DNA from 3 places in the Ensifer sp. Root1252 genome. Region 3 is predicted to be linked to each of the others. Evidence: predicted binding sites of a transcription regulator. Region 3 holds the regulator's gene; each other region holds the start of a gene.

Region 1 (10,398 bases), on a different contig from region 3:
GCCCGGCCTGTGGCAGCGGCAAGCTCTTCCGCAGCTATGTCAAAGCCGTCGATGCCTGCGCGGCCTGCGGCGAGCGTATGGACCACCAGCGCGCCGACGACTTTCCACCCTATATCGTCGTCACCATCGTCGGCCATCTGGTGCTTGGCGGCTACATGATGACCGACTTGATCCTGCCGCTGACGACGTGGCAGCACCTTGCCATCTGGACGCCGATTACGCTGATCAGTTCGCTTGCGCTGCTGCAGCCGATCAAGGGCGCTGTCATCGGCCTGCAATGGGCGCTGAGGATGCACGGCTTCGGTGGACAGGAGGACACGCCCGAGGACGTCCTGCCTGTGCGAGATCCCTCCGCATGACGTCAGGACGCGAAAGCGTCACCTTGGCCCCCGACACGCCTGAGCGGCGCGCAAGGCCGCGTGACGCAGCGTCGATCATGCTGCTCGACCGCTCCGGCGACGGCGTACGCGTGCTGATGGGCCGGCGCAGCAGTGCGCATGTCTTCATGCCCGATCTCTATGTCTTTCCCGGCGGGCGCCGAGACCCGACCGACCATCGCCTCGCGTTCTCCAGTGATCTCAACCCCGCCGTCCTGCAGGCGCTGAAAAGCGTCCGGGGGGCACCCGTAAGCGACTCTCGTGCAAGAGCACTGGCGCTGGCGGCGCTCCGAGAACTCTACGAGGAAGCCGGTGTTCCCTTGGGCACGCCGCATGCAAAGGCGGAAGCGCCACTGCCCTTTCTTCCAGATCTCGCAAACTTGCGCTATATGGCTCGGGCCATTACTCCTCCGGGACACTCGAGGCGGTTCGATACACGCTTCTTCGCGATCTTCGCGGACGAAGCCGAAGTCGATACATCACGGGTTCTGGAAAGCCGGGAGCTCCAGGATTTGCAGTGGATCGATGTCAACGACCTCCCCTCGCTCCGGATACCGGAGATAACCGCAATCATCCTTTCGGATTTGAGAAGCGGCCTTAACACGGACCCGACGCTACCCTATGAGCGCTCCGTGCCCTTCTATTTCGCGCGCCGTGGGCGGCTCATCCGCACGCTTCTCTAAGGACCACCGTCGCATGTCACAGCCGACGCCCGGGTGCCCAGCACCGGTTGAGGAAATTCACTGGCCGTCGCTGATCGCGGCGGTCTCCGCCATCAGCGCCGTCGGCATCGCCATCGGCCTCGGCCTACCGCTGCTTTCGAGCATCATGGAGAACCGCGGCATCTCGTCGACGCTGATTGGTCTCAATTCGGCGATGGCCGGCGTGGCCTCCATGGTCGCGGCTTCCTTCACGACCAAATTCGCCCATCGCCACGGTGTTGCGCCGACGATGCTCTGGGCCGTCCTGCTCGCCGCAATCAGCGCCTTCGGCTTTTACTACATTACCAACTTCTGGCTCTGGTTTCCGCTGCGGGTCGTCTTCCATGGCGCCATTACCGTACTCTTCATCCTCTCCGAATTCTGGATCAACGCCACCGCCCCGCCAGCGAAACGGGGCTTCGTCCTCGGCATCTACGGCACGGTTCTATCCCTCGGCTTCCTGAGCGGGCCGCTGCTCTTCTCGATCCTCGGCAGCGAGGGTGTCTTGCCCTTCGTGGTCGGCGCCGGTGTCATTCTGCTCGCGGCCGTGCCAATCTTCCTCGCGCGGGACGAGAGCCCTGTCATCGACGAAAAGCCCGACCGCCATTTCATGCGCTACATCTTCCTGGTGCCGACCGCGACCGCCGCCGTCTTCATCTTCGGCGCGGTCGAATCGGGCGGGTTGTCGCTCTTTACGGTCTACGGGACACGATCGGGGTTCACCGAATCACAGGCGGCGCTGCTGCTGACCGTGATGGGCATCGGCAATTTCATCTTCCAGATTCCGCTCGGCATGCTGTCAGACCAGATCAAGGATAAGCGCACATTGCTGACGGCCATGACCGTTATCGGCCTCATTGGCGCCCTCTGTCTGCCGATGCTGGTGGAAAGCTGGTTCCTGATGGCGATCATTCTGTTGTTCTGGGGGGGCTGCGTCTCTGGTCTCTACACGGTCGGCCTCAGCCATCTCGGCTCGCGCCTGCAGGGCTCCGACCTTGCCGCGGCCAATGCGGCGTTCGTTTTCTCCTATGCGGTCGGCACGGTGGCCGGGCCGCAGGTGATCGGCGCATCGATGGATGTGGCTGGCAACAACGGTTTTGCCTGGGCGATTGCCGGGTTTTTCGGCCTTTACGTCGCGCTTTCGGTTGTAAGGATCGTTTTGAATCCAAAACGGTCTTGACTTTTCGGCCGCGATTTGTAGTTTCGCGCCAACCTTGCCCGTGGCCCGCAACCGGTTGTCCACGGCTTTCAATTTCATAAAGGCAGGACGACCATGGCAAAAGCCACCACCATCAAGATCAAGTTGCTGTCGACAGCCGACACGGGTTTCTTCTACGTCACGACCAAGAACAGCCGTACGATGACGGACAAGATGACCAAGACCAAGTATGATCCGGTCGCCAGAAAGCACGTCGAGTTCAAGGAAACCAAGATCAAGTAAGATCTGACGTTTCGTGGGATCAAGGGGCGCCAACCGCAAGGTTTGGCGCCCCTTTCCGTTGGTGCGCCAAGAAGCGGCCGCCGACTGTTCGGAGGCCGTCCCGCCTGCGTGTGCGCACAGGCAAGAATCAAAAAGCGCTGTCCCTTCCGGAACAGCGCTTTGAATGGGGGTCGGCTGGCTACTGACCGCGGCACGAGGATTCCGCAGGTGTCAAAAGCCAACCGACCGACCCCACGACCCAGGAGATGCGGCGGACCTGAGCATCATGGGGTAACCGAAGCTGATGGAAGCTATGCCCCCGCATTTATCAGCATCACCTGAAAATAGAAAAAAATCAATGAATTCTTAATGCGCGAAGCGGTGTCGCTCGGCGCATGGTTAATTCCGTATCACATCGGCACATGTAAATGCTTGCGCGCCGCCGCTACCAAACCCCTCGGTAGCATCGTTGCGGCGGAGAATACAACTTTAAAGGCATATCGCAAGAGGGATCCGGAATTTCATCAAGCCACCAGCAGGTGGTGACAGGCTCGGTTCTTTCCGTCAGGCTGCAGCCGCCACCACTCTGTTGCGACCCTCGTTCTTCGCCTGGTAGAGCGCCATATCTGCGCGCTTCAGCAAAGCTTCTGTCGTGTCGCCTTCCAGTTTCAGGCCGGCAATGCCCATGGACGCGGTGATGACCAGCGCGCCGTCCGCATGCGGTATCGAGAATGGCTGACTCTCGATGATATGCCGCAACCGCTCGGCAACGGCGGCCGCCATCTCCGGCGGTGTGTCGGGCATGACCACGACGAACTCTTCGCCGCCAAAGCGGCAGGCCAGATCGGCGCCGCGGACGGTGGAGCGGATGCGGTTGGCAAATTCGCGCAACACCTCATCACCAACATCGTGACCATAGGTGTCGTTGACCTGCTTGAACCGATCGATGTCGGTCATGCAGATCGACAACGGGCGACCGCGTGCTCCCGCACGATCGAGCAGCAGCTTCAGATGATTGTCGAGATAGCGGCGGTTGTGCAGCCCTGTCAGGCCATCGGTGACCGCCAGCTCGATCGTCTGCTGCACGCTCTTTCTCAGCATGTCGTTGCAATGCTTGCGCCTGATCTGGGTCAACGAGCGGGCAACAAGCTCATTGGGATCAACCGGCCGGATGATGTAGTCGGTAATACCGAGATCGAGCGCACGCACGATCATCTCGTCATTGCCCTGCTCCGTGATCAGCAGGATCGGAATGAAACGTGTGCGCTCCAGCGATCGCAACTGCGAGCACAATCGCAAGGGATCGTAATCGTCGAAGTTGGCGTTGACGATGACGAGGTCGAAATTGTTCTCGGCCGCCTCGAACAGCGCCGCCTGCGGGTCGGAGATAACAGAGACATCGGCAATCGGCTTGAGCGTGCGCTGCAGCCGCTCCTGAGAGGAGCCGCGGCCATCGACCAGGAGGATATTGCCCGGCTCGTCCGGACGGTCCTGACGGGCCAGTTCCTGCAGGCCGATAGTCTGCGCCGTCTGGGCCCGCAGCCGCAATTCGTCGCTGACGTTCTTCAGGCGGACGAGGCTCTTCACCCGCGACATCAACTGAAGATCGTTGACCGGCTTCGTCAAGAAATCGTCGGCGCCGGCCTTTAACCCGCGAACCCGATCGGACGGCTGGTCGAGTGCCGTCACCATGACGACGGGAATATGTGCTGTGCGTGCATTGGCCTTCAGACGTTCGCAGACCTCGAAGCCGTCGATGCCGGGCATCATGATGTCGAGAAGCACCAGGTCGACCGGTGTCGTCTCGCAGAGCGTCAGCGCCGTATGGCCATCACCCGCCGTCAGCACATCGAAATACTCAGCGAGCAGACGCGCTTCGAGAAGCTTAACGTTGGCAGGCACGTCATCGACAACAAGAATGCGCGCAGTCATATCAATTTTCCCGCCAGTTAGGCATCGCCAAGGTAGGTCTTGATCGTCTCAATAAACTTTGGCACAGAAATCGGTTTTGAAACATAGGCTTCGCATCCGCCCTGACGGATACGTTCCTCGTCGCCCTTCATGGCGAAGGCAGTCACGGCGATCACCGGGATGACGTGCAACTCATCGTCTTCCTTCAACCACTTCGTGACTTCGAGCCCGGAGACCTCCGGCAGCTGAATGTCCATCAAAATCAGATCGGGGCGATACTTCCGCGCCAGCTCGAGCGCCTCCATACCGTTGCGCGTCTGGATCGTCGCGTAGCCGGAAGCCTCAATCAGGTCTCGGAAGAGCTTCATGTTCAGCTCGTTATCCTCAACAATCATTACCTGTTTGGGCATGTCGATCCCTTGCTGTCCGTCGTCTTCTTGCAAGTCTTCTCAAGACATCTAAGTTGCAGAACCAACGACTCGACCCATTTCCTCAAGTTCACCGATAAACCTATTTGGTTGAAAAATAGGTAATTCCGGGCGTAAAAACAGTAGGAGGCCAAGACATTGAAGAGCGCCGACGAAATCGCCATCGACATTCTCTCCTGGCTTGCCGGCGAGCCGGACCTGCTGTCCCGATTTCTGGCGCTGACCGGCACGGACCCGTCCTCCCTGCGCAACGCGATCGGCGAGCCGGGCTGCATGGGTGGGCTCATCGCCTTTCTTATGGACCACGAACCAACGTTGATCGCTTTCTGCGATGCAACAGGGACAGCCCCGCAGGATGTCGTGCGTGCGCATGAGAAGCTTTCCGGCGCCGCCGATCTGCAGGACAGCTGAGCTTGAGCAACACCGTCTTCGAAGATGAAATCCGCCTTAGCAACCGCCCGCTTGTTATCAGCGACATCGATGAAGTCGTGCTCGAATTCCTGGATCCATTCCGGTCCTTTCTCGAAAGCCGCGACCACGTCCTCTTGCCGCGCTCCTTCCGGCTGACCGGCAACATCATCCATCGCGCAACGGAGCGGGCAGCGAGCGAGGCTGACGTCAAGGACATGCTCGATGCCTTCTACGCCACGCAGGATCGCTGGCAGACGCCGACTGCCGGCGTTGTCGAGACTCTCCGTGAATTGTCCAAGCAGGCTGACATCGTCTTCCTGACGGCCATGCCACCGCGCCATGCGGCCGCGCGTCGTGCTCTGCTCGACCGGCTCGATCTTCCCTATCCACTGCTCGCATCCGAGGAACCCAAAGGGCCGATCGTTCAGCGCCTGCATGCCGGACGGGCGCTTCCCGTTGTTTTCATCGACGATATCGCGCGCAACCTGCAATCGGTGCAGGAGCACGCGCCATCCTGCCTGCTGATCAATCTGATGGCGAACGCCGAGTTTCGGGCGCTCGCGCCTCAACCGGCGGACTGCGTTCACATTGCTAGCGACTGGGTCGACGCTGCGAATGCCATTCGCGCGCATTTCCAGCGATAGCGGCACCCGGACCAGCAGATCGAGACCTGCAAGACGACGCGCAAAATCCGACCAGCGGCTTGGCGTCGGCAACCTGACATGCAAGGCAATTTCCAACGCGGCCTCCCTTGAGACTCGTTAGCGTAGAGCGTAAAGTCCCAATGTTCAACATTTGTTCCAGATATGCTCGACAGTGGTTCTCAAACTCCAGGCTTCTGCCGTGACTGCCTCAGGGAACAGACCGCGACGGCGCGACGCTGCCTTGCCTGCGGCAGCCCCCGTCTGTTGCGTCATGCCGAGCTCTACGACCTGACTCTAGCCCATATCGACTGTGATGCGTTTTACGCCTCCGTCGAGAAGCGGGACAATCCGGAGCTTGCCGACAAGCCAGTGATTATCGGCGGCGGCAAGCGCGGCGTCGTCTCGACGGCTTGTTACATCGCCCGCATTCACGGCGTGCGCTCGGCAATGCCGATGTTTAAGGCGCTTGCGGCCTGCCCGCAGGCGGTCGTGATCAAGCCCGACATGGAAAAATACGTTCGCGTCGGCCGCGAGGTCCGCACGTTGATGCAGGAGCTGACACCGCTGGTGCAGCCGCTCTCCATCGATGAGGCCTTCCTGGAGCTCAGCGGCACCCAACGGCTGCACCACGATCCCCCCGCGCGCACCCTCGCCCGCTTTGCCCGCCGTGTCGAACAGGAGATCGGCATTACCGTCTCCGTCGGCCTTTCCTACTGCAAGTTCCTCGCCAAGGTTGCCTCCGATCTGCAGAAGCCTCGCGGCTTCTCGGTAATCGGCCAGGCCGAGGCGCTCGAATTCCTGAGAGAAAGGCCGGTGACCTTGATCTGGGGCGTCGGCAAGGCGTTCGCCGCCACGCTGGAGCGCGATGGCATTCGCACGATCGGTCAGCTTCAGACGATGGAGGAAGCCGACCTCATGCGCCGCTACGGCACCATGGGCCAGAGGCTCTACCGCCTGTCGCGCGGCCTCGACGAAAGAACGGTCGAGATCGACGGCGAGGCGAAAAGCGTATCGTCAGAGACGACATTCAACGACGATCTCGCCCGCTACGACGATCTCGTCACGCATCTGCGTCGGCTGAGCGAACAGGTCGCCCACCGCCTGCGTAAATCCGAACTCGCCGGCCAGACCGTCGTTTTGAAGCTGAAGACTGCCGACTTCAAGACCAGGACTCGCAACCGCCGCCTCGACAGTCCGACGCGGCTCGCAGACCGTATCTTCCGCACCGGGCTGCAGCTTCTGGAGAAGGAAGTTGACGGCACGAAGTACCGGCTGATCGGCATCGGAGTCAGCGATCTTTCCAGCCCCGATCTCGCAGATCCCCCCGATCTGGTCGATCCAGCCGCAACCCGTCGTGCCGCCGCCGAGGACGCCATCAACAAGCTGCGCGACAAGTTCGGCAAGGCCAGCGTCGAAACCGGCTACACCTTTGGCAGCCGCAAGCGCGATCACTAGTGCGTTATCGGCGGCGGCTTGACGTATCCTGCAAGGATAAAAACATGCAGCAATTCAAAGTGCTACAGCGACCTTTGCGCGTCTAATAAGACGCGCGGCGCTGTAGGTCGATCGGGACAAATTCTTTAAAGATTTCAGCGTAAGCTTGTCGGCCAGTTTACGTGTTGGGATGAGTGTATGGTATTGCGTTTCGCTCTCACGGCCAGCGTCGTCGTCTTCTTGTTTTCGCCTGCGGTCGGCTTTGCCGGCAGCAACGCACCGCTGCAGATCATCGTTTCGAAGAACCAGCAATCCCTCGTCGTCTATGACGGCGACGCGGTGATCGCAACGTCGGCAGTCTCTACCGGCAAGGCCGGCCATTCCACACCGACGGGCATCTTCTCGATCCTTGAAAAACGCCGTCACCACAAATCCAACATCTATTCGAATGCGCCGATGCCCTTCATGCAGCGACTGACCTGGTCAGGCATTGCGCTGCATGGCTCCAATCACGTGCCGGCCTATCCGGCTTCGCACGGTTGCGTGCGCCTGCCGAGCAAGTTTGCCGCCAGCCTCTTCAAGATGACGTCGCGCGGCGTGCATGTCCTGATAACCGATCGGCAGGTCAGCCCCACCGAAGTGTCGAGCGCCGTGCTCTTCCAGCGCAACCCGGCGCCCGGCGAGAACCCCGCACCGCTGTCGGATGTGCCCCTCCGCCCGGCGATCAGCCAGACCGAGACCATGCCGGTCGAAGTGGCGATGACCGAGGCATCGACCGCCAACTCAGTCATCAAAGCAGAAGACCGCGAGCCGATCCGCATGCTGATCACCCGACGCGGCGAGCGCGATATCAAGCGTGCAGTCCAGTCGGCGCTGAACCAACTCGGCTATGTCGCCGGCGTGCCGGACGGCCACATCGGCCCGGACACGACCGCCGCCATCAACGCGTTCCAGACTGCCGAGGGATCGACCGTCGATGGCAAGCTGACGCCGGAGCTGACTGAGGCGATCTTCAGGAAAGCGGGCCGCGACGTTCCCCCCAACGGGGTGATCCTTGTCCGCCAGGGTTTCAAGCCGATTTTCGAGGCAGGCGTCACGATCGACAAGCCGGAGCAGGCGCTCGGCACGCATTTCCTGCAATTTCAAGAGATTGACGAGGGAAAGAGCGAAGGCAAGTGGTACGGCGTACCGCTCGAAAACCATCTGCCGTCATCGGTGAAGAAGCGCCTCGGGATCGCCGCCGACGCCGACGCATCAGCCTTCAATGCCGTCCAGCGCACGCTCGGGCGCCTGACGGTCTCCGACGACGTCCGCGAACGGATCGGCGGCCTGCTTGCAGACGGTTCGTCGCTGTCGATTTCGGACATGGAGAGCGGGCTCGAAACCGGCGACGGGACCGATTTCATCACAATCACCCGCGCATCCCCGCGGGGCTGATGCCCTGCGCAGTCGATCCGATACTCAAAAGCTGCGCTGCAGCCGCGCCTGACGTTCCGTATCTTTATACGCCGCCGGCTCAAGCAATCATGCAGCGCGGTCAGACGAGTTCAACGTCGACCACACCCGGAGCCGAGCGAAGTGCTGCGGCAATCTCCGGCGAAATCCTGAACTTCTCGTTGAGTTCGACCTCGATCTCGCGCTGGCCGTTATCCTTGATGACGATGAAGGAAACGAGACCCTCGCCTCTCGCATTCAAATGGGCGGCGATCGACTTCAGTGGTCCTGAATCGCGCACATAAACGCGCAGCGCCTTCTGCATCTGCAGCGATTCTTCCTCGAGCGAGCGCAGGGTCTGGATGCGAAGGCCGATGCCTTCCGGCCGCTCCTCCGCCTGAACCGTCATCACCAGCGATTTGCCGGGCTCAAGCAGGTCGCGATACTGGTGCAGCATTTCCGAAAACAGCACGGCCTCGAACTGACCGGACGAATCCGAGAAAGCGATGATGCCCATCTTGTTGCCGGTTCGGGTCTTGCGCTCCTGTCTGGAGGTAACGGTGCCGGCGAGACGTCCCGCCGTTGCGCCCTTCTTCACCGCTCCGGCGAAATCGCCGAAGGTCTGGACGCGCATCTTGGCGAGCAGCGGGTTGTAGGTGTCGAGCGGATGGGCCGAGAGATAGAAGCCCAGCACCTGAAACTCGCGGTGCAGCTTTTCTGAGGCGAGCCACGGCGTGTAGGTGGGAAGCGAGATCCGTTCCGGTCCGGTCGCGGCCCCCGCACCGAACATATCGCTCTGTCCGCTCGTCTTGTTTTCCTGCGCGCGCTGGGCAAAGCCGAGGATGCGATCGAGACCGCCGACCAGCTCGGCACGGTCGTAACCGAAGCAATCGAAGGCGCCGGCCGCGATCAGGCTTTCGAACACACGCCGGTTGAGCAGCTTCGGGTCGATCCTCAGGCAGAAATCCTCAAGGCTCGCAAACTCGCGGTCGCCGCGAACGGCAACGATATGCTCGACTGCCGATTCGCCGACACCCTTGATGGCGGCCAATGAGTAGTAGATGCGCTTGTCGCCGGTCTGGAAATGCCGGAAGGAGGACTGGACCGACGGCGCAATCACCTGGATGCCGAGGCGCCCGGCATCCTGACGGAAGTCGTTGACCTTCTCCGTGTTGGCCATATCGAGCGTCATCGACGCCGCCAGGAACTCGACCGGATAGTGCGCCTTCATATAGGCCGTCTGATAGGAGACGATGGCGTAGGCGGCAGCGTGCGACTTGTTGAAGCCGTAGTTGGCGAACTTGGCGAGAAGATCGAAGATCAGATCGGCCTGCGGCTTCGATACCTCGTTCTTGACCGCGCCGTCGACGAAACGGGCGCGCTGCTTGTCCATTTCCTCCTTGATCTTCTTGCCCATGGCGCGACGCAGAAGGTCGGCTTCGCCGAGCGAATAGCCCGACAGGACCTGGGCGATCTGCATCACCTGCTCCTGGTAGACGATAACGCCCTGCGTTTCCTTGAGCAGATGGTCGATCTTCGGATGGATCGATTCGATCTCTTCTTCGCCGTGCTTGCGGGCGTTGTAGACCGGGATATTCTCCATCGGGCCCGGACGATAAAGCGCCACCAGCGCAATAA
Region 2 (10,398 bases), on a different contig from region 3:
GACCCCTGATCCCCCAACTCAAGCCACCGACAGCAGGCCCATCATGGGCTCGATCCGCGCTTTCATCGAATTTGCCGGTTTTATCCGCCGTAAGCACGAAGAGAAGGCTGTGCGAGACAACGATCGCGGCGGCAAGCAGCAGGCCATAGGCCATCAGGATCACCGTCATCGGAACGACGAAATTGAGCTGTGGCAATGCGCCGAGCATCAACGGCACGCGCCAGGAGGTTGCCGATATTACACCGGAGACGAGGAAGGTGCTGCGCTGCTTGGTCGACATGCCTTCCGTCAGCGAGCGGCCGATCTGCATCTTCACCTTCGGCAAGATCACCGAGCCCGTTGCTTGAATCGACGCTGTCATTAGCCGATATCGATGGCAACGATTTCCGGAGGCGATCCGATCCGGATCGGCAAATTCGAAAGACCCAATCCACCGGAGACGATCATGTGACGACCGTCCTCGACGACGTGGCCGTAGGCATAGCGGTTGCCGTATCGCGACGGGACAAGCGGCGCATAGCCGAGAATCCTGACCTGCCCGCCATGGGTATGGCCGGCGAGTGTCAACGATACACGCCGGGGCACGTCGACAAAGATGTCCGGCTCGTGGGCCATCAGGATGATCGGATCGTCACCATCCATGCCGGCCATCGTGCCGGGCAGGTCATCGAGCCCGGGGATCATGCCTGAGCCGTCGGGAGCCAGGTAGGTTGGCTCGAGTTGATCGGCCAGACCGGCGAGCCAGAAGGATCGTCCGTCCTTTTCGAGCCGCAGCGCACGATTGTCGTAGACCGGGATGCCAACGCCGGCAAGCGCCCTGTGGGCTATTGTCGGACCATGCCCGGCCAGACGGGCGACCGGATCGTTGAGCCAGTCGTGATTGCCTATGATCGCGTGGACCCCGAGAGGCGCTTTCAGCCGCGCCAATGCCTCGGCCCAACGGGCGGGTTCGACGAAACCGGTCAGGCGCAGGCTGCTCATATAGTCGCCGAGAAGGAGGATGATGTCGCCACCAAGCGCACTGGCCTGATCGCAGATGCCGGCAATCCGGTGCACAGGCATCCAGGGTTCGCAGGCGTGGATATCGGCCAGGACGACGACCCTGAGCTTGAGGCCTGGCGGCCAGTTGGCAGGCCGCAAAGCGTAGGACGTCACCAGCGGCCGCTGCAACGGCTCGACCCCCACCGCATAGGCGCTGGTGCCAAACCCAGCCATCACCAGCCCGCCGAGAAGCTTGAAGAACCCGCGCCGCGCCAGCATTCACTCTTCCCTTCAATGGATGGACGCCAAGCCGCCTGCCACCTTCATCGAGGCGATGCAGGTAATGGAAAGCGCTCGTCCAACGTCGACGGCCGGCTCTTTCCCTACTGCATGTTTCCTTAAATCGTATCCGGTTCAAGGAAACATGCAGCAATTCAAAGTGCTACAGCGACCTCTGCGCGTCTCATGAGACGCGTGGCGCTGTCGCGGATCATAGCGAGCCCGCCGCCACGCCGAAATACGCCATTTGGCCGCGCGCCTAAGCCATGCGGCCGGAATCCCCTCAGCCGAGGTCGATGACGACGATCTCCGGCGGCACGCCGAAGCGGACCGGCGCAATCGAGCAGCCGAGCCCGCCGGAAACGATCAGGCTGCGATCCCCCTCGACCATATGACCATAGGCATAACGATCGCCGAAGCGCGAGGGTACGACCGGAGCGTGGCCGAGAAACCGGACCTGCCCGCCATGGGTATGGCCGGAGAGCGTCAAGGCGACACGCGAAGGCACTTTCGGAAAGATGTCCGGCTCATGGGCAAGCAGGATCACCGGCGCGTCGTCTTCTACTTGTGCCAGCGTGCCATCGAGATCGTCGAGGCCCTGCATATGCTTGCGCATCCATTTCTTGCCCGGCACCAACGCGAGTTGGTCTTCGAGGCCGGCGAGCCAGAAGCCGAGGCCATCCTTTTCCAGGCGGATGGCGCGATTGCTGTAGACGTTGATGCCGACGTCGGCGAGCGCCTTGTGACCGAAGGTGAGGCCGCCGCTGTTCTTCTGCGCGGTCCTGTCCTCCCACCAGTCGTGATTGCCCATGATCGCATGCACGCCGAGCGGCGCCTCAAGCGTCGCGAGCGCCTTCGACCATTCGCTGGAATGCACATAACGCGTGACAAGGTTCATGCCGGCGGCATAGTCGCCGAGAAGGACGGTGATATCGCCACCAAGCGCATTGGCCTGCCGGCAGATCGAGGCGATGCGGCTGGCGGACATCCATGGCTCACAGGCGTGGATGTCGGCAAGTGCCACCACCCGCAGCTTCAAGCCCGGCGACCAGCCCGGCGGCGTCAGCGCATAACGCGTCACGCTCAGCCGGGCGAGCGGCTCGATGGCAAAGGCATAGCTGCCAAGCGCCGCCATGCTGGCAATCCCGCCGCCGAGAAACTTCAGAAGCCCACGGCGCGTGATCATTTACTCGTCCTCGAGCGTCAATCGAAACTGGGTCGCCTCGACCTCTTTTGGCGGATTGAGGCCGATATGTTTCCAGGCATTGGCGGTCAATATGCGGCCGCGCGGCGTGCGCTGGATGAAACCCTGCTGGATCAGATAGGGTTCGATGATGTCTTCGATCGCATCGCGCGGTTCGGAAAGCCCCGCGGCAATGGTCTCGATGCCGACAGGCCCGCCAGCGAAATTCTGGGCGATCATGAAGAGATAGCGCCGGTCGAGCTGGTCGAGCCCCATATTGTCGACGAGAAGCCGCGTCAGTGCCTCGTCGGCGATCGTCTTGGTCACCGCCTCGGCCCGCGCCACTTCAGCGAAGTCGCGCACGCGCCTAAGCAGCCGACCGGCAATGCGCGGCGTGCCGCGCGCGCGGCGGGCGATCTCGCGCGCGCCGTCGTCGGTCATGCCGAGCCCCATCAGCCGGGAGCCACGGCGCACGATCGATTCCAGTTCCTCGACCGTGTAGAAATTGAGCCGCACCGGAATGCCGAAGCGGTCGCGCAGCGGCGTCGTCAGCAGGCCGAGACGGGTGGTTGCAGCGACCAGCGTGAACTTCGACAGATCGATCTTCACCGATCGCGCCGCCGGCCCCTCGCCGATGATCAGATCGAGCTGGAAATCTTCCATCGCCGGATAAAGGATTTCCTCGACGGCCGGGTTGAGCCGGTGGATTTCGTCGATGAACAGAACGTCGCGCTCTTCGAGATTGGTCAGAAGCGCTGCCAGATCGCCCGCCTTGGCGATAACAGGCCCGGAGGTCGAGCGGAAGTTGACGCCCAGTTCCTTGGCCATGATCTGCGCCAGCGTCGTCTTGCCCAGACCGGGCGGCCCGACGAACAGCACGTGATCGAGCGCTTCGCCGCGGTTCTTCGCCGCCTCGATGAAGATCTTCAGGTTGGCGCGGGCTTCCGCCTGGCCGGTGAATTCGTCCAGCGACTGCGGACGCATGGTCGCATCGAGATCTTCGCCGCGCTTTTCCGGCGTTATCAGACGTGCGGCTTCAGTCATCCATCCGTTCCAATCGATCGGGCATGCTTGCGCGTGGTGTCAAAGAGAATGCCCGTTTTGCATCGGCCGGCACGACAACGCAAGGATTCATCGCGCCAGTTCCTTGAGACCCAGCCGGATCAGCTTGGCACTGTCGGCATCCTCGCCGCCGTTCTTCAGCGCCGCGGCAACCGCATTTGCAGCCTGGTCGCGGGAATAGCCGAGGTTGGTCAACGCCGACACCGCGTCTGAAACCGGCGCCGAGGCAACACCCTCGCCAAGCTCCTGCTTGAGGCCGATCGTGCCGGACATTTCGCCGGCAAACGCCGGCGCCTTGTTCTTCAATTCGGTGACGATGCGCACCGCCACCTTCGGGCCGACGCCCGGCGCCCGCGATACCGAGGTCTTGTCCTGCAGCGCAATCGCGTTTGCAAGCTCGCCCGGCGTCAGCGTCGACAAGAGGGCGAGCGCAACCTTGGAGCCCACCCCCTGGACGCTCTGCAACAGCCGGAACCACTCACGCTCCAGCGCCGTCAGGAAGCCGAACAGCTTCAACTGGTCCTCGCGCACATAGGTCTCGATAAACAGCACCGCCGCCTCCCCCGCCGAACCCAGCTTCGACAATGTGCGCGCCGAACAATGGGCGACATAGCCGACGCCATGCACGTCGAGAACGACATGATCCTCGCCGATTTCGTCGATAGTACCCTTCAATTTGCCGATCATGTGGCGTCGTCTCTCATGGATGGATTGCGGGATGATCGGACCGACCATCGGAAATTAACGGCAGCAGCGCAACTACCCCATCAGGGCCGCAAGCCGGCTGGTCACCGACAGGCGGTTGTGCGCGTGGCAAATGGCGATCGCGAGCGCGTCGGCAGCATCGTTGCCCTTGAACTCGGCCTTCGGCATCAGAACCTTCAGCATCATGTGGATCTGCTGCTTTTCACCGTGACCGACACCGATGACGGCCTTCTTGACCGCGTTCGGCGCGTATTCGGCAACCCTCAAGCCCGCGCGCGCCGGCACCAGCATGGCGATGCCGCGCGCCTGCCCGAGCTTCAGCGTCGCCGTTGCATCCTTGTTGACGAAGGTCTGCTCCACCGCAGCCTCGTCCGGCTGATAGCTGTGCACGACTTCCGCCAGGCCATCATGCAGCTGGCAGAGCCGCGAAGCGAGATCCATGTCGCCATCCGAGGTCACGGTGCCGGAGGCAACGAACCGCAGCGAATTGCCAAGCGTTTCGATGATACCCCAGCCGGTACGGCGGAGGCCCGGATCGATGCCGATGATGCGAATCGTGGTCTGCATGAATTTCACCCTATGCTGCGTGTCCGGACGCTGCCAGCAAAAAGTGAACAAAACAAAAACATCCACATAAGGCAAACGCGGCTGCCGGAAATCTCGAGCACTACCCTTGGATTGAGGAATTTTGACCTTACATAGCCATTCAATCAATTTCGCTCAATAAAGGGCCTTGCTCATGGCGTCTTTCTCCGTCCTCGATCTCTCCCCGATCACCGAAGGCGGCAGCGTCGCCCAATCGCTCGAAAACTCGCGGCTCTTGGCGCAGGCGGCCGAAGAAAACGGCTACAAGCGGTTCTGGCTGGCCGAACACCACGGCATGAAGGGCATTGCCAGCGCTGCGACCTCGATTGTCATCTCCCATGTCGCAGCGGGAACGAAGACGATCCGCGTCGGCTCCGGCGGTATCATGTTGCCGAACCATTCGCCGCTGGTGATTGCCGAGCAGTTCGGCACACTTGCCGCCCTTTATCCCGGCCGGATCGATCTCGGGCTTGGGCGGGCGCCGGGCACCGACATGCGCACCGCCCAGGCGCTCCGCCGCAATATGGAGGCGAGCGCCAACAACTTCCCCAATGACGTCGTCGAACTGCAGGCACTGCTCGGCCCCATCGCCGAGGATCAGAAGGTCATCGCGGTTCCGGGTTCCGACACCAATGTGCCGATCTGGCTGCTCGGATCGAGCCACTACAGCGCCCATCTCGCCGGCATGCTCGGTTTGCCCTTTGCCTTTGCCTCGCATTTCGCGCCCGACATGCTGCTGTCGGCGCTCGAGATCTATCGCGAGCGCTTCACGCCCTCGGAGACGCTGGACAAGCCGCACGTGATGGTCGGCGTCATGGGCGTGGCAGCTGCCACCGACGAGGAGGCGAACTACCTCTTCACGTCGATGCAGCAATCCTTTGTCGCCCTGCGGCGCAACGCCCGCGGCCGGTTCCCGGCACCGGTCGCATCCATGGACGGGCTATGGAGTTCGGACGAGAAGATCTTTGTCGATCATGCGATGTCCTATGCCATCGTCGGCGGGCCGGAGACGATCCGCAGAAAGATCGAAACGTTCCTCGACCAGACCAAGGCCGACGAACTGATCATCTCCATGCCGATCTTCGACATGGATGCCCGGCTCAAGTCGCTTCGGCTTTTCGCCGAAGCGCAGCAGGAGCTTGCCAAGGCGGCCTGACTGATCAGCCGTTCGCGCCCCGAAAGGCCGGCAGGATCTCGTCGATGCGATCGAAGAAACGATCCGGCCCGAGCGATTTCAGAAACGCGGGATCGGCGTAACCCCAGCCGACGGCGCCCGCCGCAATGCGTACTTTGCGGGCTGCCTCGATGTCGCGAGCCTCGTCGCCGATCGCAAGCATCCGCGAAGGATCGATACCAGCAAACTTGACGACCCTCTTGAAATGCTGCGCCTTGCCGAACAGCGTGGCGCCGCATTCGAACAGGTCGATAGCGCCAGCGGTCTCGCCTAGCGCCTTGCGAACGGCCGCTTCGCCATTCGAACTGACGACCGCGATGCCGATGCCAGCCGACTTCAGCGCCGTCAGCATGCCCGAAACGCCGGGGAAAAGCTGGATGGCCCGAGCCTGGGCGGCCATTTCCTGCCGCATGAAAGTGGCGATCTGCGGCAGTTTCCACATCGGTACGCCGAGATGCGCGATGATCTCGCGACTGCCCATGGCGCGCAGCCCCTTGAACTCCTCGACCGTGAGCTGGCGAAACCCGAAGCGCGCGGCAGCAAGGTTGCTCGCCGCCATGAACAGCTCCGCCGTATCGGCGAGTGTACCGTCGAAGTCGAAGATCGCGAACTCATACGCCATCGGTCACATCCCATCGGTGACGCCCAAAGAAAAACCCGTGCCCTTTAGGACACGGGTAGATCAAGACGTCTACAGCGCGGTGCGTCCGATTGGACGCGCAAGGGTCGCTGTAGCACTTTGAATTGCTGCATGTTTTTGTCCCTAAATCGGATGGGACTTAAGGAGACATGCAGTAGGCCTGAAAAAATCGGATCAGGCCGAAAGCTTCGCCATGACCTCATCGGACACTTCGAAGTTCGAATAGACGTTCTGCACGTCGTCGTCGTCTTCAAGAATGTCGATGAGCTTCATCAGCGACTGCGCCTTCTCCTCGTCAACAGGCACGGTGTTCTGGGCTTTCCAGATCGCATTGACGGTCTCGGCTTCGCCGAGCGTGTCTTCCAGAGCCTTGGAGACTTCGCCGATCGCTTCGAAACCGCAGATGATCGTGTGGCCGTCCTCGTCGGTGGTCACGTCGTCGGCACCGGCTTCGATCGCCGCTTCCATCACCTTGTCGGCGTCGCCGACCGAAAGCTTGTAGGTGATCTCGCCGACACGGTCGAAGGAGAAGGAAACCGAACCGGTTTCACCAAGCGCGCCACCCGCCTTGGTGAAGGTCGAGCGGACGTTGGAGGCGGTTCGGTTGCGGTTGTCGGTCAACGCCTCGACGATAACAGCGACGCCGCCCGGGCCATAACCTTCGTAACGGACTTCTTCGTAGTTCTCCGCGTCGCCGCCGGAGGCCTTCTTGATCGCCCGTTCGATGTTGTCCTTCGGCATCGATTGCGCCTTGGCGTTCTGGATCGCCAGACGCAGGCGCGCGTTCATCGACGGATCGGGCATGCCGGTCTTCGCCGCAACCGTGATTTCGCGCGCGAGCTTGGAAAACATTTTCGAGCGCACCGCATCCTGACGGCCCTTGCGGTGCATGATGTTCTTGAACTGTGAATGGCCAGCCATGGCACCCTCTGCATGCATGAATTTGAATGGAATGGGGCGCCTTATAGTTTTATTGCCGCTTTCCGTCCAGCAGGGGGCGTTTCTTTTCAGTTGGCGGAGATGCGCCCGCGACTGAGAACGAAGGCATGGCCGTCGTCGCGGCGGCAGGAAAGGCCCGTTCGTTCCGAGATGCAGGAAAAGGGCCCGCCCTGCCATGTCACCCCATATTCGAGGATCGGCCCGGCCGAACAGCAGCTCGGATCTCCGACCTCGCGATTGATCGTTGCCGCGCCGGCCCGTCCGAGCGTTGCCCTGACGTAACGCGGCGCGATGATATCGCAGGAAAGTTCCGGCCCGCCGTCGGCAGGCTGATAGGTCGGCGTGCCGCCCGCGGGCGTGTAGATGCAGCCGATATTGCCCGATGGCATCACGAACTCTTCCTGCTCGGCAACGGGCGCGACAGTCGCCTGGGGAACAGCTTGCGGGTGCTGGGTGTCGGGAGGCGGCATGCGCGGTGCAGGTGCGCCTCCGGCCAGAGCTGCCGTTGCCAAAACCATTGTTGAAAAGGACAGAAACGCAACGACGCCGGCTGCAAACATTCTCATTGGGCAATCCCGATGTTCAGACTCCCTGGAGGATATAAATCAGCGGTTTGCTTGGCAAGGAACGCAGCGAGACTTTGACGCTCGCTCCAGTCGCGAAGCTCTTGTCGAAATCGTCGCCGAACATGTCGAGGAAGGCGTCGATCGGGGGACCGCGTCGATGCATCGGCAAGATCAGCGCCGCGCGCAGCCGCGAAACGACGCGACTCATGCTTTCGGCCCCCATCGTCAGCCCGCCATCGACCGGTACCATCAGCACGTCGAGCCTGCCGATCTGCCGGTAGTGGCTGTCATCGAGCTCGTGGTGCAGATGGCCGAGATGGCCAATGCACAGACCCGCCACCTCGAAGATGAAGATGGAATTGCCATCATGCTCCATCGTCATGGCGCCGGAGCGGATGTCCGTGGTGACATTGCGGATATAGGCATCGCCGACGACGAGGTCGTGTCGCGCCGGCTCGCCGTCTTCACCCCAACCATGCAGCACCGTGCGGATCGCCGGATCCGGCGTCAAAGTGTAGTGGCTGGAATGCGCCTTGTTCATCGTCACCACGGTCGGCGGCGCCGACGGACGGAACCAGCCATTATAGTCCGTGGCGATCGAAACACCGCCCGGTGTCTCGATCAAAAAGGTCGAGTGGCCGAGATAGGTGATCGTCACTTCGCCAGCGACCATCTGCCCCTTCGTTGCGGCGGCCGGTGTGAAACTGGCGAAAGTGGCCTGCGGCAACGCCTCGGCGATCGCCTGGCATTGGCTCACTTGTGCGGGCGCTGCCTGTGCATGCGCGGCCGACGGCCAGAAGGCATGCAGAAGCCAGATCGCGGCAAAAGTGTAGGCAAGGTAGCGGAGCATCATCCATCACCTTTCACACCGCGCGCGCATGACCTGTGCTCAAGCACGTCAGACTTGGGTACAGGTCATGCGGCCGTTGACAGTATCGGCAGTGAACGCGTCAGTTCGAGAAACGCTGCCGTCACGGGCGAAAGGAGGATTGTTCAAGCGCGCCGTAACGTCCAGCGACAAAGCTGCATCAAGCACTCACGTTTGCGTCATTGTGCTGGCATTGCGAACAGCGGCGCGCGTCCTGTTCACAGCAAAACGCCCCGGCGCTGCCACCGGGGCGTTGGATCACAAGCAACAGCGCTCGTGTTACTCGGCCGGCGTCGCCATCGGCTCGCTCGCCGCAACCGGCTTGCGCCGGCGGAACGAGCGCAGCGTAACGTAGAAGACCGGCGTCAGGAACAGGCCAAGGAAGGTCACGCCGAGCATGCCGGAGAACACCGCCGTTCCGAGCGACTGGCGCATTTCGGCACCGGGTCCCGTGGCGATCATCAGCGGCACGACGCCGAGGATGAAGGCGAAGGCAGTCATCAGGATCGGCCGCAGACGCAACTGGCTGGCCTCGACCGCCGCTTCGATCGGTGTTTTCCCCTCATCCTCGCCCTGGCGGGCGAACTCGACAATCAGGATCGCGTTCTTCGCAGCAAGCCCGATCAGCACGATCAACCCGATCTGGGTCAGCACGTTGTTGTCGAGCCCCCGTAGGAAAACGCCGATGAGTGCCGAGAGCACACCGAGCGGCACGATCAGGATGATCGCCAGCGGCAGGACCCAGCTTTCATACTGCGCTGCCAGCGCCAGGAACACAAAGACGACCGACAGCGCGAAGATGAAGACCGCGGTGTTGCCCGTCTGGCGCTCCTGGAAGGCGAGTTCCGTCCACTCGAACGATGTGCCTTGTGGCAGCATCTGGGCCGCAAGCGCCTCCATCTTGTCGAGGCTCGTGCCGGTCGAGACACCCGGCGCCGGGTTGCCCTGCAACGGTACCGAGACATACATATTGTATCGCTGCACCAAGGCGGGACCCGCAGTGTCGCGAATCTCGACCAGTGTGCCCATGGGCACCAGTGCGCCGGTGGCAGAGCGGACCTTCAGCGCCAGGATGTCGTCGCGCTCCAGACGGTACTGCTGGTCGGCCTGTGCCCGCACCTGATAGACGCGGCCAAAGGCATTGAAGTCGTTGACATAGGATGTGCCGAGATTGATCGACAGTGCCTCGAAGATGTTCGGGATTGGCACGTTCAAGGTCCTCGCCTTGTCGCGATCGATCGCCAGGAAGTATTGCGGGCTCGACGCCGAGAACGTCGTGAAGACGCCGGTCAGCCCCTCGGTCTGGTTGGCAGCACCCATCATCTGGTAGGCCAGCCCCAGCACGCGGCGCATGTCGGCACTCTGCCGGTCGACAATCTGCATTTTGAAGCCGCCGGAGTTGCCGATGCCACGCAC
Region 3 (10,398 bases):
CAACGATGGATTCAGGCGTAAGCGGATTGGTCTCGACCATGATCGCTTCAAACGGCGATTCCGCATCGCTTACCCGCACTTCCACATAGGCGGCCGCATAGGCCATGTTGCCGTCAGGCATCGGAATGTATTCCGGTCGCTCGCGCGGGATCGGCCCGATTTCCGGAAGCATGACGAACTCGCTCAGCGACGGCGGTGCTGCAAATTGCGGGACAGGTGCAGCCAACGCCGTTACCGTACCGGCGGTATCAAGGGACGATTTCGGCGGAATGACCAGCGTTCCCAACTGGTTGCGCATCGGCTCATTCGAGGCGACCATCACGCCGGTTGCGATCTGGCCCTCCGGCATGACGCCCGGACTGCGGTCGCCCTTCGTGACATAGGACGCCATGAGATAGGGCATGTCGTTGCCTTCAAGCGGTGCGCGGCCGACATATTGCACCCGAACCTTGGCACTGCCCTTCTGCTTGATATCGAGCAAATCGGCTGTCTTCGACGAAACGTCGATGATGCGGCCATATTCATAGGGACCGCGATCGTTCACACGAACGATGACGGAAGTGCCGTTTTCGGTGTTGGTGACACGCGCATAGCTCGGCAGCGGAAAGGTCGGATGCGCGGCGGACAGATGAAGCTTGTCGTAGACTTCGCCATTGGCCGTCAGGCGACCATGAAAGGCCGAGCCGTACCAGGACGCGACACCGGTCTTGTTGTAACCGAAATCTTCCTTCGGCTGGTACCACTTGCCCTTGACCTGATAGGCTTTGCCGACCTGAAAGCGGCCGCCGCCCTTCGGAATATTCTTGCCGGTAGCGACACGGGGGCTCGCCTTCACGCCATAAACGGACTCAGCAAAGTATTCTTTGCTTCTCGACTTGCTCTTCTTGATACTGGACGTCGATCCGCAAGCCGCAAGCGTTGCGCAAAGCACAGGGACCGCCGCAAGGCGCAGTCCCTTGATCAGATATGCCGCATTTTTACTGGATGTCATCTGTCCCACAACATCATTCGAATAAGCCGTACTCGAAACCTTCCACTCGTGCCCCCAGCGGAAATCTCGGCGTCCCGAAACGGAACAGTCGATTAATCATGACAGCAACAAGGCAAAATTGCGAACCGACGAATGGCTGACGGCTCGAAATCTCCAGTTATGGTTTACGAATGGTTACCCGGACAAAATGGGCAGCGGATGCGCCAAGAAAATCTTTCCGCCCACGCATGTTAAATCTTGCAAAGCAGCAAGGCTTCGCGCAATAACGCCCTGCCCGGAGGAGTGGCCGAGCGGTTTAAGGCACCGGTCTTGAAAACCGGCGTGCGTGAAAGCGCACCGTGGGTTCGAATCCCACCTCCTCCGCCATGGCTGTCTCATTTTTCGCCACCCATTATTGCGCTCGGTCGCCAAGTGAATGCTTTGGCGGCGAACACATACAAGTTTTGCGAGTATTCCCCGATCATAGCCGCAGCATTGACGGCGCTTGCAAGGCGGTGGCTCGACCCGCTTGCCATCCCAGATAATTTGAGGGAAAGTCTGATTCCGGCCCATCGAGCCCTGGGCGATCTCCCAGAACTAGAGAAAACCATGCCTCTTAAATATTTGACGACAGCCGCTTTTCTCGCGCTTCTTGCGCTTGCCGGATGCGCAAGCACCGGCGGCAGCAACACGACCTATGCGCAGTGGCAAGGTCCAACACCTGTACCCGATCCGTCTGCGGCGAGTCCCGGCGGTTTCCGGCTCAGCTACTAACTTGCGCTAGTATACGCGTGTCGGACGGAGCGCATCGCGCGCTCCCATCCCCGGCCGCGCGATTTCAGTCGCATAGAGCTATTGGCCGCGAGATATTGTGATCGCGGGGCGATACAGGCGCCCATCGTTTGATCGGACGCCAGTCCCGGTGGAGCCCCTTCCGCTGCTTGATCCTATACTTCCAGGGAAATCGTCGTGAATCGCCGCATCACCGGTGGAAAGTATTGACTTCAATTATATTAGATATTCTTGATATTCAGTCCTCCAACAACCGAGGAACTGAACGATGCCCACCTACATCATTGAACGCGACGTCCCAGGGGCCGACAAGCTCAACCAGGACGACCTTTGCGCATTATCGGCAAAATCCAATGCTGTCGTCGCCGATCTTGGCGTACCATATACATGGATCACCAGTTATGTCGCCGGCGACAAGATTTACTGCGTCCACGAGGCATCAAGCGCCGACGTCATTCGCGAACATTCGGAACGCGCCGGATTTCCGGCGAACAAGATAACCGAAGTTGCTGCCGTCATAGGGCCTGCGACAGCATCCCAGGGGCGCAACGGTAAGTGACCGAAGCGACGTTATCATCGCAGTGCCCGGACACCGGGCACGAATGCGCGACGCAACGCCGGCAAAACAGTGATCCACCGGCACCGTCATTGACTTACGGCGGTATCAATGCAGGCTGGTTTGCCGGCATTCGGCGCCCATGCAGGGTTCCCCGGCACACCTTCCAAGGAGACGATCATGGCAAAAGGTCAAGTGCGAAGTAACCGCGAGGTTAGAAAGCCAAAGAAGGACAAGACTGTCAAAGCCGCCGTTGTGACGGAAGGCTCACAGGTGAAGCTGGCCGGCAGCAGTTTCTCCCTGGGCAAGAAAGACAAGAAGTAAGACGGTCGGCTTTAACCTCTCGAACTAACGACACGAGAGAGATATCCGTCAGTGGCCAGTCGAACTGGGGTGCGCAACGTCTCCGCGACATCCCGGCGCGACTGGTCGAGCACCCGCGGTCAGATGCCGGTTTCGTAGCGCGTTTGAACGTCGTATGTATTTGGCTGGAGATGCGAAGATCGCTACAGGCGGATGCCGCTGGCCACTCGCACTCCATTACGGCGTCCAACATCATCGGAAGCATTTGCGGCGGGTATTGTTGATCAGCTGCCAGCGCCACGCTTTGAGGCGGGCGCCGGAAAATCGAAAACGCCAACGCACCTCACGCCAATCTTTGTGCCTTCATTGCCACAGCTTGAGCACCAGTGCTCGCCTTTCGCAAAGAACTGTTGAACACGGCACAGTGCCCGGCATGCTTGCTGGACTTCGGAACGAAAGCACGGTTCACATCGTTAACCAAACCATCGCCGCCACCTCTGATCTAGTGGACGTTCACCGTGCTTGCAGCCTTGCTTATCGCCTCGATTATCGCATCGCCTAACATCGCCCTCAGCGCTGCCACGGTCGACGACCTGCAAGCCGACTTCGAAACGGCCGTGCCCTGCCAGCAGATAGACGGCCGGAACGTTTGGAAGGGAACGATCGCCTACTACATCCAGTCCTTCGTCTATCAAGGCGACACGCCGGTCGCGACCGAAGCGGCCGACGCTGTGCTGCCGGAGGACAACTCCGCGGAAACCGTCAAGGAATTCGAGGACGCCTGCTCCGCGACGCAGCCGGCCTGATTCAGGCCTCCTCTAGCAGATCGCCCATCGATATTTCTGCTGATCCCTTGATGGCAGGCTATTTCCACTGCGTCCCATCGGCCGCGGCGCAACCGTGCGGCGGGTGTCCGTTGCCAAATGTCAGCTTCAGCCGGTCACAACCCCATTGATTGAGCGGCCCGGGCATCGCCGCATTCAACGCGATACCAACTTCGTCAAACGGGCTCTGCTTGTTATCCACGTATTGATACCAGCGAAACCCAAGGATCGCGGTCGCGGCGACAACGATGGTCAGCAAGATTTGAATCAGCTTCGTCATTAAACCCTCATTCCATAAACGGAAGGAGGCATATCAGCCTCGCGCGGCGCGTGCAGCGACGAGTTGGTCAATCTGCGCTTGATTGAACCAACATTCACAGAATTTTAGGCACTTGCGGAACACATATGGAACAGATAGTGTCTGTTCTTGATTTGTTTCACGCCTCTGGAGCGACTTGCCATGCTGACCCGCAAGCAACAGGAATTGCTTCTTTTCATCCATGAACGAATGAAGGAGTCCGGTGTACCGCCGTCCTTCGACGAGATGAAGGATGCACTCGACCTGGCATCCAAGTCGGGCATTCACCGGCTGATCACAGCGCTCGAGGAACGCGGCTTCATACGCCGGCTTCCCAACCGCGCCCGAGCGCTCGAAGTCATCAAACTGCCGGAAGCCTATGCTGCGAGCGCGCAGCCCCGTCGCGGGTTTTCGCCGAGCGTCATCGAGGGTAGCCTTGGCAAACCGCCCGCCCCTGCCCCCGCGGCGAAAACGCTGCCGGTTGCCGACAACAGCTCCGTGTCGGTTCCAGTGATGGGCCGCATTGCCGCCGGCGTGCCGATCTCGGCGATACAGAACAACACCCACGACATTACCGTGCCGCTCGATATGATCGGCAGCGGCGAGCACTACGCCCTTGAAGTGAAGGGTGATTCGATGATCGAGGCCGGCATTTTCGATGGCGATACGGTGATCATCCGCAATGCCACCACGGCCAATCCCGGCGATATCATCGTGGCACTAGTCGATGACGAGGAAGCAACGTTGAAACGCTTCCGGCGCAAGGGCGCTTCAATTGCTCTAGAGGCCGCCAACCCGGCCTATGAGACGCGCATCTTCGGGCCTGACCGGGTCAAGATTCAGGGCAAGCTCGTCGGCTTGATCCGCCGCTACCACTAAGCCCGTCTCACGCCAGCGCAATTCGAGGAAAAGTGCGGAGCGGCTTTCCGCCAGGAAATGCGTAAAAACAAATAGATAGAGCGCCTAGTGACTCCGTTTAAACCGGAAACGCTCTAGCCGCCTTCATGCCGGCCAGCCGCTCTCTTACTTCAACGTCTCGCCACATAGGGTAGCGAGACGGAGATTTTCGGATCGAGTGTTTTTCACGCTCGACGGATTTTACTCGTGAATCGAGTACTCGCCCAACTCGCAGAGATCCTGCTTGTCTTCAGTCGTGTCGAGACCGGAACCTTCTTCGAATTCAAAGCGCATGTCGTATTTGCAGACATCACGTCCGTCGGCGATGGTAATTTCCATGCTTTCGCCCGGATTAAGCACCTGCCGCCCGAAGACGTCGTCTTCCCACTGATCAACACCGACCGGCGATGTGTAGAAGTTCGTCAAAACGGCATTCGTCTTGTTCTTAAGCTGAAAGACGAGATCCTCAGCGCTTGCGGTGGCCGTCGTTACGGCAAGAATGGCAAGAGCAGTCAGGGCGATCTTATATTTCATTTTATGTCTTTTCCTCCATTGTTGGCTTTGTTTGACACTACCTATACGGGTCGCGCTGTTGGGATATTCATTCCCAGTTCTGTCTAGAGACAATATTTTCAGCACTGACAATAGTGACCGAATCACCATTTCGGGGCGCGTCCTCGCAAGGCCATGTCGTTGGCGACTGCGGACGTTCGCAAACTGGCGGGCAAGCGCAGCCCGGTCGAATTGCGCTTTGAAAACAGTGGTTGGCTGCGAGGCGGGCAGCCTCGCTGCGCGTGTTGGACGCGCCGCATTGGCCCATGTTCCTTGCCCCCCGAAAACCGTACCTGCGTGCCGGCAGCATGTCCTTTGCGCAGGCACGCACAGCGTTTCACTTTCGACAATCGGGCTGCTATTGACGGAGAACCGCTTTAGCCAATCGCGCAGGCGCTGGGTGACTTGTTGCTTTCATCGTGCGAGGGGCTGAATCACGCGCTCGCCCGCCCTATCTACGTCACACTTTCGTTGACGCTCGCAACGAGCACGCGGCCGCTTACGCCACCGATGGCCGGTATTTCGACCGCCTTCGGATCTGCGTTCGCCTTGAACCTCGCGTGGGGCGTCGACCGCCAGCGGCATTCGCCGCTGCCAAACCTGTTGAGCGTGTGGCCGATGGCGCTCAATTCTCCTGAACGGAAACCCCGTCCTGGCCAATCTTGATCTCTACGCCGGTCGGTTTTGTTTCCTCGCGGTAGACATAGGCGCCGAGACCAATGACGGCGACGGCGAGCATGGCAATGATCAGATAGAGCCCATTACGGTTCATTCAGCAATTCCTCGCTTGGGTACGGTATGGGTAACTAGGTTCGTACCCAAGAAAGGCAACGGTGCGACGCGGACTGTTCGCTCCTCGCGCGGATGATGCAGGACGGATGCGAACGGCCGTAGGCTTTTTCTCCGCACGATCCGTTGGCCGAGCGCTCTTGCGACGCATCGGCTCGGGCCGCGGAACGTCCCCGACGTGGAGCACGAAAGCGTGCTGGCGCACGTATCGGGCACTTGGTCTGAATATGTGCCCGATGCGCGACGAGACGCCTCGTACCCCGCGCCTGAGCCCAATCGGCTGATGGCCCTACAACGAACGGCCTCAACGGGAGTGCGGTCCTCTGGATTGAGACTGCCCCCGAATGCGCTTGAGCACAAGCAACCCACCTCATAAGAAAGCTCATCAAATGCGCTTCAAAATCAGATGGATGATTGGATGAATCTCGATGTTCAGAACCTTGACGGAGCCTGCCACTGCGGAACGGTTCGCTTCAATGTGAAACTGAAGAGCGGCCTCCGCACCGCCCGCCGTTGCACTTGCTCCTATTGCCAGTTGAAGGGCGCGGTTGCCGTCTCTGCCGCCAAGGACGGGGTCACGGTTCTCTCCGGCGGCGAGGCACTCACCAAATATCAGTTCAACACGAAGGCTGCAGAGCATTACTTCTGCTCGAAGTGCGGCATCTACACATTCCACAAGCCGCGCGCGAACCCGGATTTCTACGGCGTCAACGCCGCGTGCCTTGAAGGCATAAGCCCATTCGATTTCGAGGAGCTACCGGTGAACGACGGCATCAACCACCCGATGGACACGAAGGGATCGACCGGCCCAAGGCTCGCAGGAACGCTCAAGTTTATCCCGGCGGAGTGACGACAGGCGCGGCTGGCAGGACGCCGGCCGCAGCCGTTCAAACTGCTGCACCCTGAATGAGGGGGGCGTTCGTTGCGCCGCCAAGACGTCGAAGATCTACTCGCGGAACGCGAACGGGCGCGCTTGACGAGGCAGAGTGTTGCCAGAAGCAATGGGGATGGAATCGGCAATCTGCTGCTTGGATCGAACGTCGAAGAGGGAGATAACGGGAACCAATTGCCACACCAAGAGGAATGTGTGGCAGCAGATGAAATCCTGCAGTCCAAATAGCGAAACTAATTCAACTACTTAGGAGTGGCTTTGGAGGCCTCGCCCGGAATTGAACCGGGGTACAAGGATTTGCAGTCCTCTGCGTCACCACTCCGCCACGAGGCCTCATCGACTGAGATTATCAAGTCGTGGCGAGCGTTTAGAATGAATATAGAAAGAGCGCAAGAGGGGATTTCTGAAAAACGTCCTCAGGCATTTCTGAAATTCCATCTTTCTCCAACTCTTCCACAGGCTTACCGATCCGGCCCCATAACGGATCGCCGCGAACCCCTTCGACGACAGGCGGCGGGCGCTATACGGCAGCGTCCGACACGAGGCAATTGGATGGATTTACCATTTCGACAGACGGCCCGAATCTTCCGTCCAACCCTTCTTCCGACGTCGCGGGGCGCTGCTACCTTGTACACCGTTTCACGGTAAAGCTACCTTGCACCAAGATTCTTCAGGGAATTGGACGTTGAATCCAGAGTTGATCATCTACCCAAGCTCATACTGACGGTAGTTTTCTGTGGAATGTGCATTGCGGTCGCAATCTGGCGTCTATTCCAGCTCGCGGTGACCGGCCGATTGGACATGTCGCCAATTTTCCCGAACCTTAAGGCAGATTTCCGAGCCAATCCCATCAAGCTGCTTCTAGCAAGCTCTCTTGTTGTGTTCTTTCTGGCACTATCGGCTCTGGGGTTGATAATCGGTATTGATATCGCGCTCGGTGGATAACTTAGACGGCTACACGCTTCCGGCCCTCATCATTCTCTCTGATGACGCCGAGCACCGTCTAACACCAGGGCTTGGGCTGTCCCTTCCAGGGCCGAACCAAGCCCTCCGATACGAGCACGGCGCCGAGAGAGCGGCCGTCGCGCATCACCACGCGCAGCTTTTCGCTGTTCTTGTCGTCGCTCCTGCCGATGGCCTCGATCAGCCTGAACTCGCCGGCGTTCAGCAACTCGCGCAATCGCTGCTTGGCGTAGAAGCCGCGGGCACGTTCGCTATCGCAACTCGCCTGCTTGATTCGCGGTGCATCGACGTCGGCGACACGGATCTCCTCGCCCTGGTAGCGGAATGTTCCGCCGTCGACGACGCAATTGTCGTTGCGGGTACCGCAGAAATAGAACTGATTCGCCTGGGGCTCGACGGCCGTGGGCTGCGCGATCGGGCGCTCGACGGGTGTCGGTGCGGCCAACCCGACATTGACTGCGGGTATCGGTCCGTCGACAGGCTTCGTCTTGTGCGTAGCCGAGGGCATGGCGACACGGGCCTGCGCCTTCGGCCGATCGTCCGACCTGGATGTGGATGTCGACTTGGGCGCCGATGCGAACACATCCGAAACGCCCGGCAGATCCCGCAACTGTCCACGGTGGTCGTACGCAACAACGCCGCCGACTGTCAGCACCGCGGCGAGATACCAGGGCAGCATTCCGCCCTTTTTCTTTGTCCGGCTGCCGCGGCGACGCCCGCGGCTTGTCGTGGTCTTAGCCATTCCGCCCCATCCTTAATCCGGGCGGCATTATGCTGCCGATCCGTTGCCGAATGGTTTTCAACGACAGCCCGAATGCGGGAGTTTGCGCACAAGTCGGTCGGGAGGACGCGGCGGTCCATGACTTTTATTCGATTGGAGCCGCCGCCACATCGTCGCCGACGAAGGAGCCGAATAGGCTCGGCTTCCGTGTAGCGTGAGCTTGTGGCGCCCTGTCGAAGCGAGGATCGCCCTCGCGAAAGAATCATCGTTCCTTCGAAGACCCCGTCCCGTTGCGTCGGCGCGCCCACCAGACTGCGAACCTTCGGCGGCGGCGGCGTACTGAAGGAATATCGTGCGAGAGGATGAGTAAGCCCAAGGGCACCATCCAGAATCCGAGCACGGGCAGAAAGCCGAGAAAGCCGCCGAATATCAGCAGCCCGCCAACCAGCATGCGCAGCAGTGGTGATTCCGGCAGCCTCAGGCGCCATTTGCCAAGCACGATCTGCCGTGTGTGCGGGTCTATGCCGAAATGCGTCTGTTTTCTGTTTTTATGCATCATTCCCTATCCGGCTGCCTTTCCCACAATTGGGGGCTTCTCCACAGGCTCGCAACAAAACTTCTCACTTTTTTTAAAAAAACAGCTTGGCAAATCGGAAAAGCATTTGTATTAGCAGCCTCACTTCTGCAGGACACGCCGCGCAGATGATCCCTGGTAGCTCAGCGGTAGAGCATTCGACTGTTAATCGACAGGTCGCCGGTTCGAATCCGGCCCGGGGAGCCAGTTTTTAAAGAGCCATTCGCGGTAACGCCCGAATGGCTCTTTTTCATTTTGCGGCTATGGTGCCGGCGACGCCTTCCTCCTTCCTCGCCCCCGGGAATGTCATGAGCGCAAATCCCACAACGCCGATTCTGGTCTGGTTTCGTCGAGATTTGCGCCTTCAAGACAATCAGGCACTTGCCACCGCGGCGCAGACGGGTGGACCGGTGATTCCGATCTACATCAATGAACCGGAGGAAAGCGGCAATGGGCCGCTTGGTGGCGCGCAGCGTTGGTGGCTGCACCATTCGCTCCAGGCATTGCGGGCATCGCTGCGGGCACACGGCTCCGACTTTATCCTGCGGACCGGTGCGCCGTTGGATGTGATCGCCGAGATAGCGCGGGAATCGGGCGCGACGACCGTGTTCTGGAATCGCCGCTACGACCCGAGCGGAATAGGAACCGATGCGCCGTTGAAGAAAGCGCTCGTTGAACGCGGCTTCACCGTCAGCAGCTTTGCAGGGCAACTGTTGCATGAGCCGACACGGCTCCTCACGAAGGGTGGCGGCCCTTATCGCGTGTTCACGCCGTTCTGGCGTGCGCTTGAGGCCAGCGGCGAGCCGGCGGCGCCGATTGAGACGCCGGAAATGATCAGAGCGCCTGTGAGGTGGCCGGCATCCGAGGAGCTTGAACGGTGGAAGCTCTTGCCGACGCGGCCGGACTGGGCATCGACGTTCGCCGAAATCTGGACGCCGGGCGAGCAGGCCGCTGCCGAACGCCTGCACAAATTCGTTGAACATGCCCTTGCCGGCTACAAGGCTGAGCGGGACGTCCCTGCAGCGCAAGGTACGTCCATGCTCTCTGCGCATCTTGCCTTCGGCGAAATCTCTCCGGCGCAGATCTGGCAGGTCACGCGTGGCCTGACGGAAACGCCGGTGGACGATGTCGTCACTTTCCGCAAGGAACTCGCCTGGCGCGAGTTCTCCTACAATCTGCTGTTTCACAATCCGGATCTCGGCCGTCAAAACCTCGATCGTCGTTTTGATGGCTTTCGCTGGCTGGACAATGACGAACAGTTCCACCG

The links. Region 3 encodes LexA, which represses DNA repair genes until DNA is damaged. Its sites were predicted from a motif close to TGTTCNNNNTGTGTTCNG; they were not measured.
Region 1: ASD02_RS27050 (DNA polymerase IV) is a predicted target of LexA. The motif match lies at 6,034-6,051, and genes of this name have one in related genera.
Region 2: ruvC (crossover junction endodeoxyribonuclease RuvC) is a predicted target of LexA. The motif match lies at 4,821-4,838, and genes of this name have one in related genera.

What each region holds. Positions count from the first base shown of each region.
Region 1 covers NZ_LMDT01000034.1:43,486-53,883, forward strand. Annotated here, with positions in the region: gene ASD02_RS27010 (DUF983 domain-containing protein) at 1-359, shown strand, start outside; gene ASD02_RS27015 (NUDIX domain-containing protein) at 437-1,060, shown strand; gene ASD02_RS27020 (MFS transporter) at 1,074-2,258, shown strand; gene rpmG (50S ribosomal protein L33) at 2,352-2,519, shown strand; gene ASD02_RS27030 (PleD family two-component system response regulator) at 3,063-4,430, opposite strand; gene ASD02_RS27035 (response regulator) at 4,448-4,819, opposite strand; gene ASD02_RS27040 (DUF3572 domain-containing protein) at 4,976-5,248, shown strand; gene ASD02_RS27045 (hypothetical protein) at 5,251-5,892, shown strand; gene ASD02_RS27050 (DNA polymerase IV) at 6,055-7,347, shown strand; gene ASD02_RS27055 (L,D-transpeptidase family protein) at 7,531-8,763, shown strand; gene dnaE (DNA polymerase III subunit alpha) at 8,864-10,398, opposite strand, start outside.
Region 2 covers NZ_LMDT01000045.1:118,539-128,936, forward strand. Annotated here, with positions in the region: gene ASD02_RS30945 (hypothetical protein) at 1-361, opposite strand, end outside; gene ASD02_RS30950 (metallophosphoesterase) at 361-1,260, opposite strand; gene ASD02_RS30955 (metallophosphoesterase) at 1,544-2,446, opposite strand; gene ruvB (Holliday junction branch migration DNA helicase RuvB) at 2,447-3,487, opposite strand; gene ruvA (Holliday junction branch migration protein RuvA) at 3,575-4,192, opposite strand; gene ruvC (crossover junction endodeoxyribonuclease RuvC) at 4,265-4,777, opposite strand; gene ASD02_RS30975 (LLM class flavin-dependent oxidoreductase) at 4,950-5,951, shown strand; gene ASD02_RS30980 (HAD hydrolase-like protein) at 5,956-6,591, opposite strand; gene ASD02_RS30985 (YebC/PmpR family DNA-binding transcriptional regulator) at 6,784-7,530, opposite strand; gene ASD02_RS30990 (DUF6636 domain-containing protein) at 7,617-8,114, opposite strand; gene ASD02_RS30995 (MBL fold metallo-hydrolase) at 8,131-8,967, opposite strand; gene ASD02_RS31000 (multidrug efflux RND transporter permease subunit) at 9,262-10,398, opposite strand, start outside.
Region 3 covers NZ_LMDT01000006.1:7,967-18,364, forward strand. Annotated here, with positions in the region: gene ASD02_RS08070 (septal ring lytic transglycosylase RlpA family protein) at 1-991, opposite strand, end outside; tRNA gene ASD02_RS08075 (tRNA-Ser) at 1,268-1,357, shown strand; gene ASD02_RS08080 (DUF4242 domain-containing protein) at 2,031-2,321, shown strand; gene ASD02_RS39155 (hypothetical protein) at 2,499-2,642, shown strand; gene ASD02_RS08085 (hypothetical protein) at 3,140-3,427, shown strand; gene ASD02_RS08090 (hypothetical protein) at 3,486-3,725, opposite strand; gene lexA (transcriptional repressor LexA) at 3,906-4,622, shown strand; gene ASD02_RS08100 (hypothetical protein) at 4,842-5,174, opposite strand; gene ASD02_RS39160 (hypothetical protein) at 5,818-5,964, opposite strand; gene ASD02_RS08105 (GFA family protein) at 6,400-6,831, shown strand; tRNA gene ASD02_RS08110 (tRNA-Cys) at 7,133-7,206, opposite strand; gene ASD02_RS08120 (thermonuclease family protein) at 7,877-8,578, opposite strand; gene ASD02_RS08125 (hypothetical protein) at 8,820-9,113, opposite strand; tRNA gene ASD02_RS08130 (tRNA-Asn) at 9,264-9,338, shown strand; gene ASD02_RS08135 (deoxyribodipyrimidine photo-lyase) at 9,440-10,398, shown strand, end outside.